One region of the Gloeothece verrucosa PCC 7822 genome, then DNA from elsewhere that is predicted to be linked to it. Evidence: predicted binding sites of a transcription regulator. Region 1 holds the regulator's gene; each other region holds the start of a gene.
The links. The regulator NtcA, encoded in region 1, controls nitrogen genes in cyanobacteria. The targets are predictions, from matches to a motif close to TTTGTANCNNNNGNTACAAA.
Positions count from the first base shown of each region.

Region 1 (5,027 bases):
AGCTACCTACTATTAACCAATGACTTAAGTGCTAAAAATCACTTTACCATCTCGGACGGCAACCAAGCGAAGTTTTAGCGGTCCGGCGGTATAGGTGGGTTCAGATGCAACTGCTTGAATTTCATCTAAAGGTTGTTCACTGCTGTTAACTTGTTGAATAAACTGAACCAATTTTGTTAAACTTCCATCTCCAATTTGAATGGTCCCTAAAATGCCTTGTCTCCTGGCTCTAAATTGAGCGGCTGATAAGAGAATATCTAATCTTTTTTGAATTTCTTCTTCGGTCAAATTTCCTGAATCTATAGATACAGCCGCTATTTCTTGTTCTTCGTCAAAAATTTTTTGATTGGGAACCACATCAGCAAAGACTCTAATTTCTTGTTCTCCTAAAACATAATTGCCGGCTGAAATTATTCGGACCACATATTCTCCCCCATCTTTTAGGGTTTGAATTAATTGTTCCACTTGAGCTTTAGTAATTTTTACCAGTCTTTCATCTGTATTTTTACTTTCAGGTCGAGTGGCCATTATGGCGGTTCTATTTGCCTCTTGTAAAAGTTGATCGATCACTTTGATAATTGTATCAGACTCAGGTCGAGTTAAGCGAAATGCTCCTAAAGATAGAACTTGTCCTTTAAGAATTGCTATTTTTCTTTCCCGTAAGTCTTGATAATTTTGATAATATTGTTCTAAGACTTCTACTTCTCGTTTCAGAAAAGCCAACTGATTTTCTAATTCTCCTAATTTTTCTTCTCGACTTTTCAGATTTTCATCTTTTTGAGCGATGGCTTTATCTAAGAAAGAAATTTTACTATCACGTTGCTTAATTTGGTTTTGTAATTTATTTTTCGCTTTTTCTAATTGTTGAATCCGAGACTGATTTTCGGCAATAATTTGATCTTGTTGAGTTAATTGTTGATTTTGTTGGGCAAGTTTTTTATCTTGTTGAGCTAGGCTATTTTCTCGTTCAGTTAATTGTTGATCTTTTTCTTGTACTTGCTTTTGAATATTCTCAATGGTTTGGGTTAACTTTTGCCTTTGCTCCACCAGATCTTGACGTTCTTCTAATAGAGATTGAATATCCGAGCGTAAAATTGTTAATTGACTCGATACTTGATCAAATTGACTTCGAGATTTTTTAAAATCTTTATTTAGCTGAGAAAGACGTTTTTGAATTGATGTCTGTTTAGTTTGAGCGATATTTAATTCTTTTTCTATAGAGGTTTTCTCTTCTTTAACGGTTTGTAAATTGGTTTCAAGTTTTTTAATGGCATCTCGACGTTCATTGAGCAATTTATCCAGGTCAAAAACGCCTTGACGTAGAGACTTACTTAAACTAAATAACAACGCCAAGGTTGAACCTGCAATGGCTATCCCTGTTACAATAGTAACAAGCACTGCTGTCTGACGAGGACGCAGATTAAATAATCTCAGCTTTTTTTTGCCGATCTTGCTTCCTATGCGATCTCCTAATGCAGCGATTAACCCTCCTAAAATCAGGATTGCTGTAATTAGGATAAAGGCGCTAGTCATGATTGTAACTGCTCTTGGATAGAGTTAAGTAAACTGTTGACTCAGAGCGACGGGATTATGAACAGTAATTTTTTTCTTATGGATTGAAATCATGCCTTCTTGTCGCAAATCTCCTAATAGACGAGTAACAGTGACTCGGGTAGAGCCAATGGCTTCTGCGATCGCCTGGTGAGATAGCTTTAAATCAATTCGAATGCCATCTGGTGTAGGGACACCAAAATCTCGACACAGAATTAATAAGAAACTCACCAACCGAGAACCCATATCTCGGTGAGCTAAGGTTTCAATCATCATCTCGGTTTGTAAAATCCGTGACGACAATCCCTGTAACATTAACATCGATAATTCAGGATTATTTTTGAGGGCTAACTCTACCTGATCAATCGGTGCTGAAAGTAATTCTACAGGGGTAAAGGCCACAGAATGATAAAACCGGTCTGAGCGTTCTCCTGTTATGAGAGATAGTACCCCAAATACGCTATTTTCGCGCAACAAGGCTACTGTGATTTCTTCTCCGGCTTCATAAACTCGCGAGAGTTTAACAGCCCCCTTGAGCAGAAAGTAAACTCTCTCTGCCGGATCACCCGGGAAGAAAATGGTTTTTCCTCTCTCATAGGATTCTACGACAGGGGGATAGTTACCGCCACCGATGCGACGAAAGACTGCAGCTAAAGGTTTATCTTGAGTCAGGGATAGATCCATCACACTTAACACAGAGAGGAAAATAAAAGGTTCTTTGAGACTTAATCGAGTCTTAAATTAATAAATATTAAACACACTTCCTAGCCAACTGGCAAAATTTTTAGGGACTTTTTGTTTAACAATGGTTTTATGGGGGGTGTGAGTCTCGATGAAGGCATACATTCAAAGATTATAACCATCCCTTTTGACGCTCTCAACTTACGGCCAAGAAATTTTACCCTTTGAACCACTATGTTAGATTTAAACGGAAAGAACGCGCTTGTTACAGGCATTGCCAATAATCGTTCCATCGCTTGGGGGATTGCCCAGCAGTTACACAAAGCCGGAGCCAATCTTGGTATAACCTTTTTACCAGATGATAAAGGACGTTTTGAAAAAAAGGTGCGAGAGTTAGTAGAACCCCTCAATCCTAGCATATTTGTGCCTTGTGACGTACAGAATCAAGAACAGATTGAGGCAACTTTTGCAACCCTCGCTGATCAATGGGGAAAGCTTGACATTTTGATCCATTGTTTGGCTTTTGCCGATAAGGAGGGTTTAACCGGAGATTTTAGTGCTATTTCTCGGGAGGCTTTCCAGCAATCTTTAGAAATTAGTACCTATTCTCTAACCCGTTTGGCTAAATACGCTAAACCTTTGATGACAGAAGGCGGCAGTATTGTCACTCTCACTTATTTAGGGGGAGTGAAAGTCATTCCTAATTATAATTTGATGGGCATTGCTAAGGCCGGTTTAGATATGAGTGTTCGTTATTTGGCGGCTGAGTTAGGACCTCATAACATTCGCGTCAATGGGATTTCTGCCGGACCGATCCGGACTCTGGCTTCTTCTGCGGTGGGCGGTATTTTAGATATGATTCATCATGTAGAAAAAACTGCCCCTTTAAGACGTACTGTCACTCAGACAGAAGTGGGAAATACGGCGGCTTTTTTGTGTAGTGATTTATCGAGTGGCATTACTGGACAAATTATCTACGTGGATGCTGGTTACGAAATCATGGGAATGTAATTTTTTTAGTCATTAGTCTTTAGTCCTTGGTCATTAGTCTTTAGTCTTGAATTTTATTCTCAATTACTGAGCTTTAATCCCTCATTAATGATAGCTAGACGACTTTGACTGATGACTAACCACTAATGACTAATAACTAATAACTAATAATTAATGACCAATGACTAATAACTAATAACTGAGGAATTGTTTATGCTGTCAAATCCATTAGTAATCACTTTGCCTCCTTCTATTAAACTTGATGATGATCAGTTGTTTGAGTTGTGTGATATCAATGATCATTTAGTTATTCAACGAGATACAAAAACCGGAGATTTATTAATTATGACCCCAGCCGGAGGAGACACCAGTAATCGGAATTTAAGTTTAAGTGCCCAACTTTATAATTGGACAGAAAAAGATGGGACTGGAATGGCTTTTGATTCTAGTGGCGGATTTCGCATCAAAGGAGCCTCTAGGGACCCCATGAATCCTGATGCCGCTTGGCTCACTTTAGACCGTTGGAATAGTTTAACTCCCGAAGAAAAAATCAAGTTCCCGCCTCTGTGTCCGGATTTTGTTGTAGAATTACGTTCTCCTAGTGATTCGGTTGTTTCTTTACAACGAAAAATGCAAGAGTGGATTTTTTTAGGAGTAAAATTAGGCTGGTTAATTGACCGGAAAAATCGCCAGGTTTATATTTACCGTAGCGATAAAACCGAGGAATGTTTAGATAATCCTACTTCGCTCACCGGAGAGCCTCTACTGGTAGGTTTTGTCTTAGATATGAATAAAATTTGGTAAGGATAAGCTACTCAATAAACGGCTAAGACTAATAAAAATTTATGGCAATTAGGCTCTTATTTTTCCATTCTGATGACTCTTCCTTGGCTGTCGGTTCGATAAACCCAAGTTTGATTTTTATAAGACATTACCACTCGCCACCCCTCAACCAACGCTTGAGTACAAATTTCATCGGAAGCCGCTAGTCCTAAACAGCCATTGGGCCAAGTTTGTCGCGTTGCGGATTTAAGTTTTAACTTGTCAGTGGCAATATTGGTACGCCGCGCTAAATCCTGACGAACACTATTAACCACTACAGGCGGAATTTTACTGTCTCCTTGTTGGGCGATGATCATAGCTGACTCCGTATCAGGAAACCGCACAGTAACAGCGATGGCGGCTGAATTTGTTCCCAAGCATAACAGACTGACTAAAACCACGATAGATAGACATGATAGCGTCTGAATAACTTTCTGGGAGTCACAAGTAGGGACTATTAAATCTTTTATTAGTGATGCCATGTTAAATTCGCCTCCTTTTTGGGAACTCTGAGTATAGCACTACAATTTTGGTCAAAGTGTGAAATATGTCCTCTCAATGGTTGTTCGTCAATCCCGTTTTAGCACAAACTTCTACCGAATTAGCGACATCATCCCCGATTTCAGTATCCTCAGTAAATCCCTCTGGAGCCAAGGCTTGGATGTATAGCACCAGTGCCTTAGCGCTCGTTTTAATTGCTGTAGTTGTCTATGGTAAGCTAAAAATTATTAAGGCGGAGAAAGCTTTAAAATTTGAGCAATTTAAAACTAAGGATTTAAAGAAAAAACTGAAATTAGCCTTAGTGACTATTAAAAAGATGGAGTCTAATCCGGATTTAGTTCATTCTCGGGCATTTAATCTTGATTATTTAAGAATGCGAATGGATGAAGAAGTCTTCCATTATGTTATCGTCAACCAAATTAAGATGAAAATTACTCAGTTGATCGGGGAAGCTTTACGTCCAAGTACAGATAAAAATATGG
Region 1 is NC_014501.1:4,831,095-4,836,121, forward strand. It holds gene CYAN7822_RS21510 (DUF3084 domain-containing protein) at 25-1,533, opposite strand; gene ntcA (global nitrogen regulator NtcA) at 1,558-2,235, opposite strand; gene fabI (enoyl-ACP reductase FabI) at 2,467-3,243, shown strand; gene CYAN7822_RS21525 (Uma2 family endonuclease) at 3,436-4,026, shown strand; gene CYAN7822_RS38705 (hypothetical protein) at 4,083-4,526, opposite strand; gene CYAN7822_RS21535 (hypothetical protein) at 4,592-5,027, shown strand, end outside.

Region 2 (5,027 bases), 2.7 Mb from region 1:
AAAGCATCCACGCGATTTGTCGGGATACCTAAACAAGCACTCATGGTCCGATTTTGCGTCACTGCCCTAATGCGTAAGCCCCATATAGAACGATTTAAAAACCAATAAATTCCTACCACACAAAGAATCGTCAAAATGATAATAAATATCCTTGTATAGGGCATCTGAAAACTGCCGATAGGTAGCCCACCTCGTAACCATTTAGGGGCAGTTACATCAACATTTCTAGCACTAAACCAAGGCTTGATTAAAGCGAGTTGTTCCGTTTGGTTGATGGCTATGCCGCTAACCGTAGCAATGGCTAAAGAAAGCGGGAGAGTAATAGCGATCACTCGGGGTTTTATGCTGTCCCAATTGGGGCGATTTTTCAAGACCCACCAAGACACAAAAAATAAGCCGCAAAAGACAACAATACTAATCACTAAAAGCCAGCTTACACTGCGGACAAATTGCTGTAAAATGAGACTCACTCCCCAAGTGGCTAATAAAGTTTCTAATGGTCGCCCATAGAGAAAACGAATCACTCCTCTTTCTAAAAGTAACCCCGTTAAGGCGGCTACTAAAAAAGCCAACGGTAAGGCAAAAAAGATGTAATAATTAAACCAAGGATCGCCTAAAACTTTAAAGCCATTTTGCACCACAAAAGTCGTATAAGCGCCTAACATCATCAATTCCCCGTGAGCAAGATTAATCACTCCCATGAGTCCAAAAACGATGGCTAGTCCGAGGGCGGCGATCAGTAATACTGAACCTATACTAATTCCGTTAAATAAACCTTCTATTATTTGTAACATTTTAGTCCTTAGTCATTAGTTGTTAGTCCTTTTAGTCTTTAGTCTTTAGTCATTAGTTGTTAGTCCTTAGTTGTTAGCCCTTAGTTGTTAGTGACTGATCACAGGTTAAGCATTACTCATTATTTATTAACGTGTTTTACTCTTAACTGATGACTAATGAATATTAACTAATTACCAACGACTAATAACTAATGACCAATGACTAATGAGTAATGACTAATGACCCATGACCAATGACTAATGATTATTAAACTTTATCAGTTTTATACTTGCCGCCTTTCTTAGGATCAGTCCAGTCGCAGGCGTACCCCTTAGTTTCAGGAACATATTGATTCCAAGGAATCGGTTTAACCGGTCCTTCACTTGACCAAACAATGTCAAACATTCCATCATCTTTCACTTGACCAATTCTGACAGTCTTAGAAATATGATGATTCGGAAAAATTTTCACTTTGCCTTCTGGGGCTTCAAATTCTTGACCAACGGCTGCCAGGCGAACCTTATCTAAATCATTGGCGGTTTTGGCTTTTTCTACTGCTTGTTTCCACAAATAAACCATAATATAAGCCGCTTCCATCGGGTCATTGGTTACCCGGTCTTGGCCATATTTAGCTTTAAATGCTTCCACAAACTTTTTATTGGTGGGAGTATCAACGGTTTGGAAATAATTCCAACTGGCATATTGACCGGCTAAATATTCTGGCCCAATTTGTCGCACTTCTTCTTCGGCAATACTAACAGACATAACAGGATATTTATCGGGTTTTAGTCCTGCGGCTTGTAGTTGTTTAAAGAATGCCACATTACTATCTCCGTTAAGGGTATTAAAAATGACTCCCCCATCCGGTAAAGCCGCTTTAATTTTCGTAATAATAGCGGTCACTTCTGTATTGCCTAAAGGTAAGTAATCTTCCCCTACGGTTTCGCCGCCTTTAGCCTTTAACTGTTCCTTGATAATGGTGTTAGCGGTACGAGGAAAAACATAGTCAGAACCGACTAAAAAAAACTTTTTCCCTTTATTTTTTAATAACCAATCTACAGCCGGTTCAATTTGTTGATTAGGGGCTGCACCGGTATAAAAAACATTTTTAGAACATTCTTGTCCTTCGTATTGGACAGGATACCACAACAAATGATTTTTCGCTTCAAAGACCGGTAAAACCGCTTTCCGACTGGCAGAAGTCCAACAGCCGAAAATGGTAGCAACTTTATCTTGATCGATCAGTTTAGTGGCTTTTTCAGCAAAAGTCGGCCAGTCAGAAGCCCCATCTTCTTTAATGACTTCTATTTTTTTACCTAATACCCCACCGGCGGCATTAATTTCTTCGATCGCCAATTCTTCAGCTTCGACAACGGTCGTTTCACTAATGGCCATTGTGCCACTCAGAGAGTGGAGAAGACCGACTTTAATGGTATCGCCACTCGCCGCCGTTTTCCCTGTATTAGCGGCAGTTTGGTTAGAGGTAGCAGAGGGAGTTGAGGAGGTTGTCGTGGTATCGCTTCCGGTACAACCTTTGAGGAGTAAGCTGGCTATAAATGCACCTGAACCATACAATAAAAATTTTCTTCTACCTAGTTCTTGAGCCATAATGCTTTTGGATTAACCTCTTATGTAGATCTTTCTCGAGAATGATGTCACTGACGAACAGAATAATCAGAGATTGTATGGTAAAACTAGGTTAACCGAAAAATTGTAACATTGGATACAGTATATTAAAACTTAACTCGAAAAAATTCTCAGAGTTTGGCAATAATAAGTTGAATACAAGAGACGAATTCTAACATGGATTACTATAAGCTAGTGCTGCCCGAACACTTAAATCACTACGGTAATTTATTTGGTGGGAATTTATTAAAGTGGATTGATGAATTCTCTTATATTACGGCAAACTTAGAATTTCCGGGTCATCAGTTTCTCACCATCGCTTTAGACAATGTGATCTTTCGTCATGCCGTGAGTAATGGTGAAATTTTAAAGTTTTCTGTCACTTGCCATCATCTAGGAAAAACTTCTGTACAGTACAGTGTGAAAGTTTTTGGCACCCGAGATGATCAGCAACATGACCTTATACTATTCGAAACAAAAATTACTTTTGTTAGCGTTGATCACGAAGGCAAAAAACAGCCGATTCAACCGAATTAACTGAGGACTAAGCAGTAGAAATTTAATTTTAATAACAGCGAGGAACTTTTGGCTGCCGGTAGTTTAGGGGTCGCTAATATGATACTCTATCCCCTAATTAATTTAGCAACAGTTAGGGAGATAGCCATGAGCAAATTGCGGGTTGGATTATTATTTGGCGGACGTTCAGGAGAACACGAAGTCTCGATCAATTCGGCAAAAGCTATAGCCAAAGCCCTGAGTTCCGAAACAAATGCGACCAAGTACCAACTTATCCCTATTTATATTCGAAAGGATGGCTGTTGGCAAGCTCCAGAAATTGCCCAAGCGGTTTTAGAGTCAGGAAAACCCCTCTCCACAGAAAGCGATGACTCCGTTGGACTTTGGCAATTTCCCCCAAGTGTGAATGAAGTAGATGTGTGGTTTCCCATTTTGCATGGTCCTAATGGGGAAGACGGCACCTTACAAGGGTTACTCACCTTGATGCAAGTTCCCTATGTGGGTAGCGGTGTATTAGGTTCGGCTGTGGGAATGGATAAAATTGCCATGAAAACCGCCTTTAAGCAGGCCGGGTTGCCTCAAGTGCCTTATATGACTCTGACTCGCGCTCAAATTTGGTCTAATTCCTGCGTCTTTCCTAAACTCGGGGATGAAATTGAACAAACTTTAGGTTATCCCTGTTTCGTCAAACCGGCTAATTTAGGTTCATCTGTAGGCATTGCCAAAGCGCGAACTCGTTCGGAATTAGAAACTGCCCTCGATGCCGCCGCTAGTTATGACAGACGCATTATTGTGGAGGCTGGCGTGAGTGCTAGAGAGGTAGAATGTGCCGTTTTAGGCAATGATAATCCTAAAGCCTCTATCGTCGGCGAAATTACCTTTAATAGTGATTTTTATGACTATGAAACTAAATATACTGATGGACGCGCCCAATTATTAATCCCTGCTCCCATTCCCCCTCAAATAGCGGCTCAAATTCAAGAAATGTCTTTATCTGCCTTTGCGGCGGTGGATGCTGCCGGCTTGGCGCGGGTAGACTTCTTCTATGTGGAAAAGACTGGGGAAGTGCTAATTAATGAGATTAATACTTTACCGGGATTTACGGCTTTTAGTATGTATCCTCAACTTTGGGAAGCCTCTGGGATTCAGTTCCCTCAATTGGTTGATCAGTTAATTCAGTTGGCTTTAGAACGTTGTCAATAAAAAATTTTTCTGTTTGAGTAGGGGATTTCCCCTACTTGATTTTACAATTTTTCAAACAAAATCCCTGTTCAGGTTCAAGTTTAAGTTTAAAAAAGGGAATCTTAAGAGTAAGACCGGATTAAAAATTATATATTTGAGTATTATGAGTCAAGTTTCTCTTTTGCATCAAGCTAAACAGGGAGATGCTAACGCGATCCTTAATCTGCTTAATCAAAGTTTGGCTTTTAAAAAGGTTCAAATTGTCGTCGCTACTCTTGAAGATAATTGCCTACAACTGAAGCTGGAAGGAAAACACGGACAAGTTCCCAATCAGCATAAATTGATTCCTTTTATTAAAGAGGAAATTACCAGTTTACGCCTTGAAATCGTGCATAAATTAGAGTTAGAAGCTTCGGTAGAAGGCTCTGATACAGCCGCTTGGCAGGCATCAATTACTCTAGACGAACATACAAATCGTATAGCAGAATTTACTCATATTTTATCTGCTAAGACTGATGAAATAGAACCCGAAGAAGTCAGTCTAGAACTGCGGGCAAAACGCGGAGAAGTGGCGGCTATTTTAGAATTATTAAATCAAGAATTAGAACCGAAAGATATCGCGGCTGAACTGAGATTAGACCGGGGATATTTACAAATTTTATTAGAAGCACATTATGCTCTTGTTCAAGATAAAACTGTAGAGAGCATTCGGAACAAATTAATAGAAGCTAGACTGCCTCTGGTAAAAAAAGTCACAATTTATGCCAAGAAAACTGATGTCAATATTCCTTTATGGCATCAAGATTTTAAAAATTCTAATAAATCTATAAGCAATAATTCTCTTGACTCCTCGGGGAATTCTGAACCGACTCATCAACCTGAATCTTCTTCTATATTAAATAAATTTTTCAACCGTAATTTATTTTAAT
Region 2 is NC_014501.1:1,471,628-1,476,654, reverse strand. It holds gene CYAN7822_RS06620 (ABC transporter permease) at 1-794, opposite strand, end outside; gene urtA (urea ABC transporter substrate-binding protein) at 1,042-2,382, opposite strand; gene CYAN7822_RS06610 (acyl-CoA thioesterase) at 2,578-2,937, shown strand; gene CYAN7822_RS06605 (D-alanine--D-alanine ligase family protein) at 3,064-4,119, shown strand; gene CYAN7822_RS06600 (hypothetical protein) at 4,262-5,026, shown strand.
Region 2: a site for NtcA is predicted at 2,485-2,504, ahead of urtA (urea ABC transporter substrate-binding protein). Genes of this name have one in related genera too.

Region 3 (5,027 bases), 1.2 Mb from region 1:
ATTTCGTCGCCCGGAGCTTTAATAAGTTTCCCCAAATAATTAGCAGTTTCTTGAACAGTTATCCTCTCTTGAGAAAGGAATTGGCAAGTATTCTTTAAGGTTTCTAGCATGGTTTTTTTTTGGGAAACAGGCTTAATAGAAATATTGCTATTTAAAAAAAAATGCTCTCCTTTTGTCTGGCTTATCAAAGAGTAGAAAGAGCCAAAACAGAAGTTAATAACCAACAGAAAAGCTAAAATATTCATGGAGAAGTCGGTGATTGATAAGCCACATTAACAGCGTGACCAACTCGGTGAGCATCCGCTTCTTCTGGTAGATCTACATATTTAGCATAAGCAATATCAAATCTTTTTTGTGCCGCATCAAGTTTCGCTTGATTGGTTTTGGTGGGAGATTTATTATAAGTTTCCTGTGCCTTATTTAAAGCTGTTTTACTGGCTAAAACCTCCGTTAACACTTGCTCTCGATAAGCGGCTCTCGCTCCATAGACGCTTTCATGCCAACCCTCAGCAATTAGGGCCTCCATACTACCCGGTTTGAGAGGGTTACTGACAGCAGTCGCCACTACTTCGGCTTTGATGCCGGTTTCTCTGGCGATCGCTTTAGCCGATCTACCTTTACCGGCTAACATTTGCGCCATGCGATACCACTGTTCGGCGTGTCGGGCTTCATGATAGACGGTATCGGCTATTTCGGCGGCTTCAGCATCGGTTAGGGTAGCTTTAGAAAAGGCTTCTTTTCCGAGATCGATCGTCCAAGTCTCAAAACTTAATTGTCCGGCGGCTGCACCTAAATCTTTGAGCGCTTGGTTACAGATCGGCACCCCGGCAGCGCTTAATCTTTCATTGACGACTTTGATCAAAGCGGATGCTCTCGCCTGTGGGGTTTTTAAGGTAGCCCATTGGGTTTGAATGGTTTTAGCCGCTCCCACATATTGATTAATCGATTTTTCTTCGGCTAACCCACTGGCAAAAGCGGCAGGTAACGTTCTAGGTCCGGCCATTCCATCGACTTTTAGGGGAGGGTTACTTTGTTGCCATAAAGCCACCGCTTGAACGGTTTCGCTGTTGATCTCTCCTGTTTGGGTAACTCCCACTTTTGCTTGAATTTGTTTAATAATCTCAGGTGTATATTGTTGTTTCTTGGCGGCATACCAATTTTTAGCTTGAATGACTTGAGTGGGGGTTAGGGGTCCGGGAGATTCTTCATCAAAGCGTTGTATTAAGTTGTTTGGCGAGTGGGTATAGGCTGTTACAAGCGGCTGTAGTTTGGGCTGAAACAGAGATGAGGGGGTAGGAGAAGGGCTAAGAGAAATATTTTCTAGATGATGAGTGATAACTGTAGAGTGTTCTGGGTTAATTTTTCGGGGGGGATCTGTCGCTAAACTACGGCCTGTTCTAAGTTCAGCTTGTTTGCTCTTAGAAAGGGGATTATTTGCCTTGCTTTGGCTCGTTTTTACTTGGCGAATTTTTCCCATATTCTTAACCCTCCCAATGGAGAAACACGCTACAGCTAAAACTAGGCTGATGATTTTATTTTAAGATAAAATTTCGATTGGCTCTCCAACTTTTAAGGCTAACTCGGTTTGGGCATTTCCTCCATTAAGGGCTATTTCTACCCAATTATGACTCCCAATTAAACTGACTAATTGACCCAAATCTACATCACTGTAGGTTTTTCCTCGAGAAATAACTCTTTGTTTTACCCGCACTGACCAATTTTTTCCTTCTACTGCACTCGCTGGAATATTAGTAATTAAATTGCCAAAAATATCAATATATTGAATACAACCCCTTAACCCAAGATCACTGAACTCGAGGTCCACAAGCGGCAATGGTACAAGACTTTCTATATCGATGACAGTGCCTAACATTTGTAAAGCAATTCCACTCGCTAAATAAGCTCCCACTGGTGCAAAAATATCTCGTCCGTGAAAAGTGGTGCTTGCCTGAACAGTACGCCAGTATTCTGAATGGGTTAACTCCACCGCCGCCACCGCCGGGGATAAACTCAGAACGCCGCTAAATAAACCATTATCCGGACCGACTAAATACCCTCCTGAAAATTGTATCGCTACTCCTCGGCGTTCACTTCCTACCCCAGGATCAACCACAGCTACATGAACCGTTCCTCTGGGAAAGTAAGCATAAGCATTCATCAGACAAAATCTTGCCGCCACCAGGTCTTGAGGGGGAATTTGATGAGTGATATCGATGGTTTTGAGCGAAGGGTTAATTTGGGCAATAACTCCTTTGATCACTCCTACATAACCATCTTGTAAGCCAAAATCACTTAATAAGGTGACAATACTTTGTTCAGACATCGCTGTTTTCCGCTTGAGGAGCTAAAAAATCGCCATTCGGCAAGGGTTGATAGTTAGTAAAAGTATACTTACCGTTCTTTAGGATTAAAAAGTTTTTTAAAAAATTCTGTAACAATAGCTACATTTTAGCCGAAAAAATGTTATGGTAAAGAAGTACAGTATATCAGATCGTTTCAAAATAATGTCCATGATGAACAAAAATCGTCAAGAAATCGTAACACAAGCCGCTTCTGCTCACCAAGAAAGCCTGCGTAAGAGCTTACAACATCGTCTAGAAGTGGCAAGAGCGCAAGGAAATGAGTCTCTAATCCGCCAATTAGAAAAAGAAGCCGCTTATTTACATTTACAATAAATTTTTCTCTTGTAGTGAGTATAAATAAATCATTCCTCCGCCACCGGTGATCAGTAAATAACTGATCACTAAAATGGTTGGAAGTTATAGAGTCGCTTCTCGTTCCAGTAAAAGAGTGACCGGCCCATCATTTTCTATAGTAACCTGCATCATTGCACCGAATCGACCTGTCTGTAAGCGCAACCCACTGAGTGCTAGTTTGCTGACAAAGAGGTCATATAATTGTTGAGCGATAGGGGGAGGAGCAGAGTCACTAAAAGAAGGACGACGACCTTTGCGGCAATCACCATAGAGGGTAAACTGACTAATAACCAGTAATTCTCCTTGAATATCTTGCACCGATTTTTCCCAACGATCTTCTCCGTCACCGGTGCTAAATAGACGCAACTCTAAACATTTGCGGCTCATCCAATCAATTTCCTTTTCAGTATCAGTGGCGGCAATACCTACTAATAGATTTAATCCGCGTCCAATTTTACCGACTATTTCGCCATCCACAGTAACCTGAGAAGATATAACTCGTTGGATAATAACACGCATGGGATAAGTTTAAGAGAACGATTCAGCATAATTATTGTACTCGGTTATCCATCGCTTCATTCAACCAAGTCCTCAAATCTTGTTCTCCAGAAAAATCTAATAAAGCTATCGCTAAATTTTCTAATTGAAAAACTGATAACTGTTCAAGTTGTTTTTGGACTGGTGGGTTAATGATGCCGATTTTTTGGGCGAGTTGACGCTTAATGACTATCTGCATTCCTTCTCTAAAGCCTTCTTCTCGGCCTTCATCTATCCAATTTCTAATGCTTGGCATAATGCTATCAAGTTAATCAATCCGGGTGCGTTATATCAAGTAAACGCACCGCGAAACCGTTAGTGCAGAAATCGTTCCGCACGGCAATCTAGTTATTGTCCAAACCCTTTACCTCGGCTAATAGAAGGTAAGCATAAACAATTTTCAATTTGTTCACGGATCTTATCGTGATCAAGGTTTTGTCCTATTAACACTAGCTGGTTTTTGGGTTCTCCTTTCCACTCATCATCTTCAAGAGTAAATCGTTTACCACTCAGGTGAAAAATATGACGTTTAGGACTCTCATCAAACCAGAGAATTCCTTTGGCCCGAAAGATATTTTCTGGCAGTTGATTATCTAAGAAATATTGAAATTTGCGAATAGAAAAAGGTTTATCACTCTGAATAGATAGAGAAGTAAATCCATCATTTTCTAAGTGATCTGAATGATGATGGTGGTGGTCATGATCATGATGGTGGTCATGATGGTGATGGTCGTGTTCATGGTCATGATGGTGATGATGCTCATGATCATGATCATGGCTATGATCCTGTTTAGCTTCGGAAGCGTTAAAATATTTATCCGATTCAAACAGACCGACACTGAGGATCAAGGGTAAGGGAACTTGAGAGTTTTTCGTGCGTAAAATTCTTGACCCCTGCTTGATATCCCGAATTCTGACTTCTAAAGCGTCTACATCAGCTTCATCGACTAAATCAGTTTTATTGAGGATAATCACATCTCCGTAAGCAATTTGGCTGTAAGCGGCTTGAGAGTTAAATAAATCCAGACTGAAGTTAGCGCAGTCTACCATTGTAATGATCGAGTCTAAGCGGGTCATATCCCGTAACTCTGTCCCCAAGAAAGTTAGTGCTACAGGTAACGGATCAGCTAATCCTGTAGTTTCTACCACAAGGTAATCGACTTTTTCAGGACGCTCCAGCACTTTATAGACGGCGTTGACCAAATCTTCATTGATGGTACAGCAAATACAGCCATTGTTGAGTTCCACCATATTATCGTCGGTGGAGATAATTAATTCATTATCTATACCAATTTCCCCAAATTCGTTGACGAGGACGGCTGTTTTCAATCCCTGCTGATTAGTGAGGATATGATTCAGTAGGGTGGTCTTGCCACTGCCGAGAAAACCTGTAATGATGGTAACTGGTAAACCGTGCTTAGGAGCATCTAAGGCTTCTGAAGTACCTGGTTGTGGATCAACTGTTTGCATAATATTCGCGTTTGGAAAACGTCAGATCATTGAGTAAAATTACTCATCAAAAAAGGGTGACAAAAATTTTACCCTTCATAAAACTATTATTGCTTATTTATTTAGGGTAACTGATGGCAAGGGGAAAAAACTTCTTTTAGATCGTTTGCTTGAGTTGGCGAAAGCGCTCCGAGTAACTTTTCATCACTTGTAAGGCAAACAGGGGGGTTTGCTGTACGGCAAACAGAAAATGTTCCCGATCTAGTACGGCTAGTTTACAGGCAGTCTTAGCTTTAGCAGTAGAGGCTCTCAGGTGATCGTCATGAATGATAGCTCCCTGGCCAA
Region 3 is NC_014501.1:6,030,965-6,035,991, reverse strand. It holds gene CYAN7822_RS27125 (hypothetical protein) at 1-110, opposite strand, end outside; gene CYAN7822_RS27120 (hypothetical protein) at 242-1,477, opposite strand; gene CYAN7822_RS27115 (SAM hydrolase/SAM-dependent halogenase family protein) at 1,538-2,323, opposite strand; gene pirA (arginine synthesis PII-interacting regulator PirA) at 2,514-2,675, shown strand; gene dtd (D-aminoacyl-tRNA deacylase) at 2,760-3,215, opposite strand; gene CYAN7822_RS27105 (DUF4351 domain-containing protein) at 3,247-3,489, opposite strand; gene CYAN7822_RS27100 (CobW family GTP-binding protein) at 3,582-4,703, opposite strand; gene CYAN7822_RS27095 (cyclic nucleotide-binding domain-containing protein) at 4,840-5,027, opposite strand, start outside.
Region 3: a site for NtcA is predicted at 2,429-2,448, ahead of pirA (arginine synthesis PII-interacting regulator PirA). Genes of this name have one in related genera too.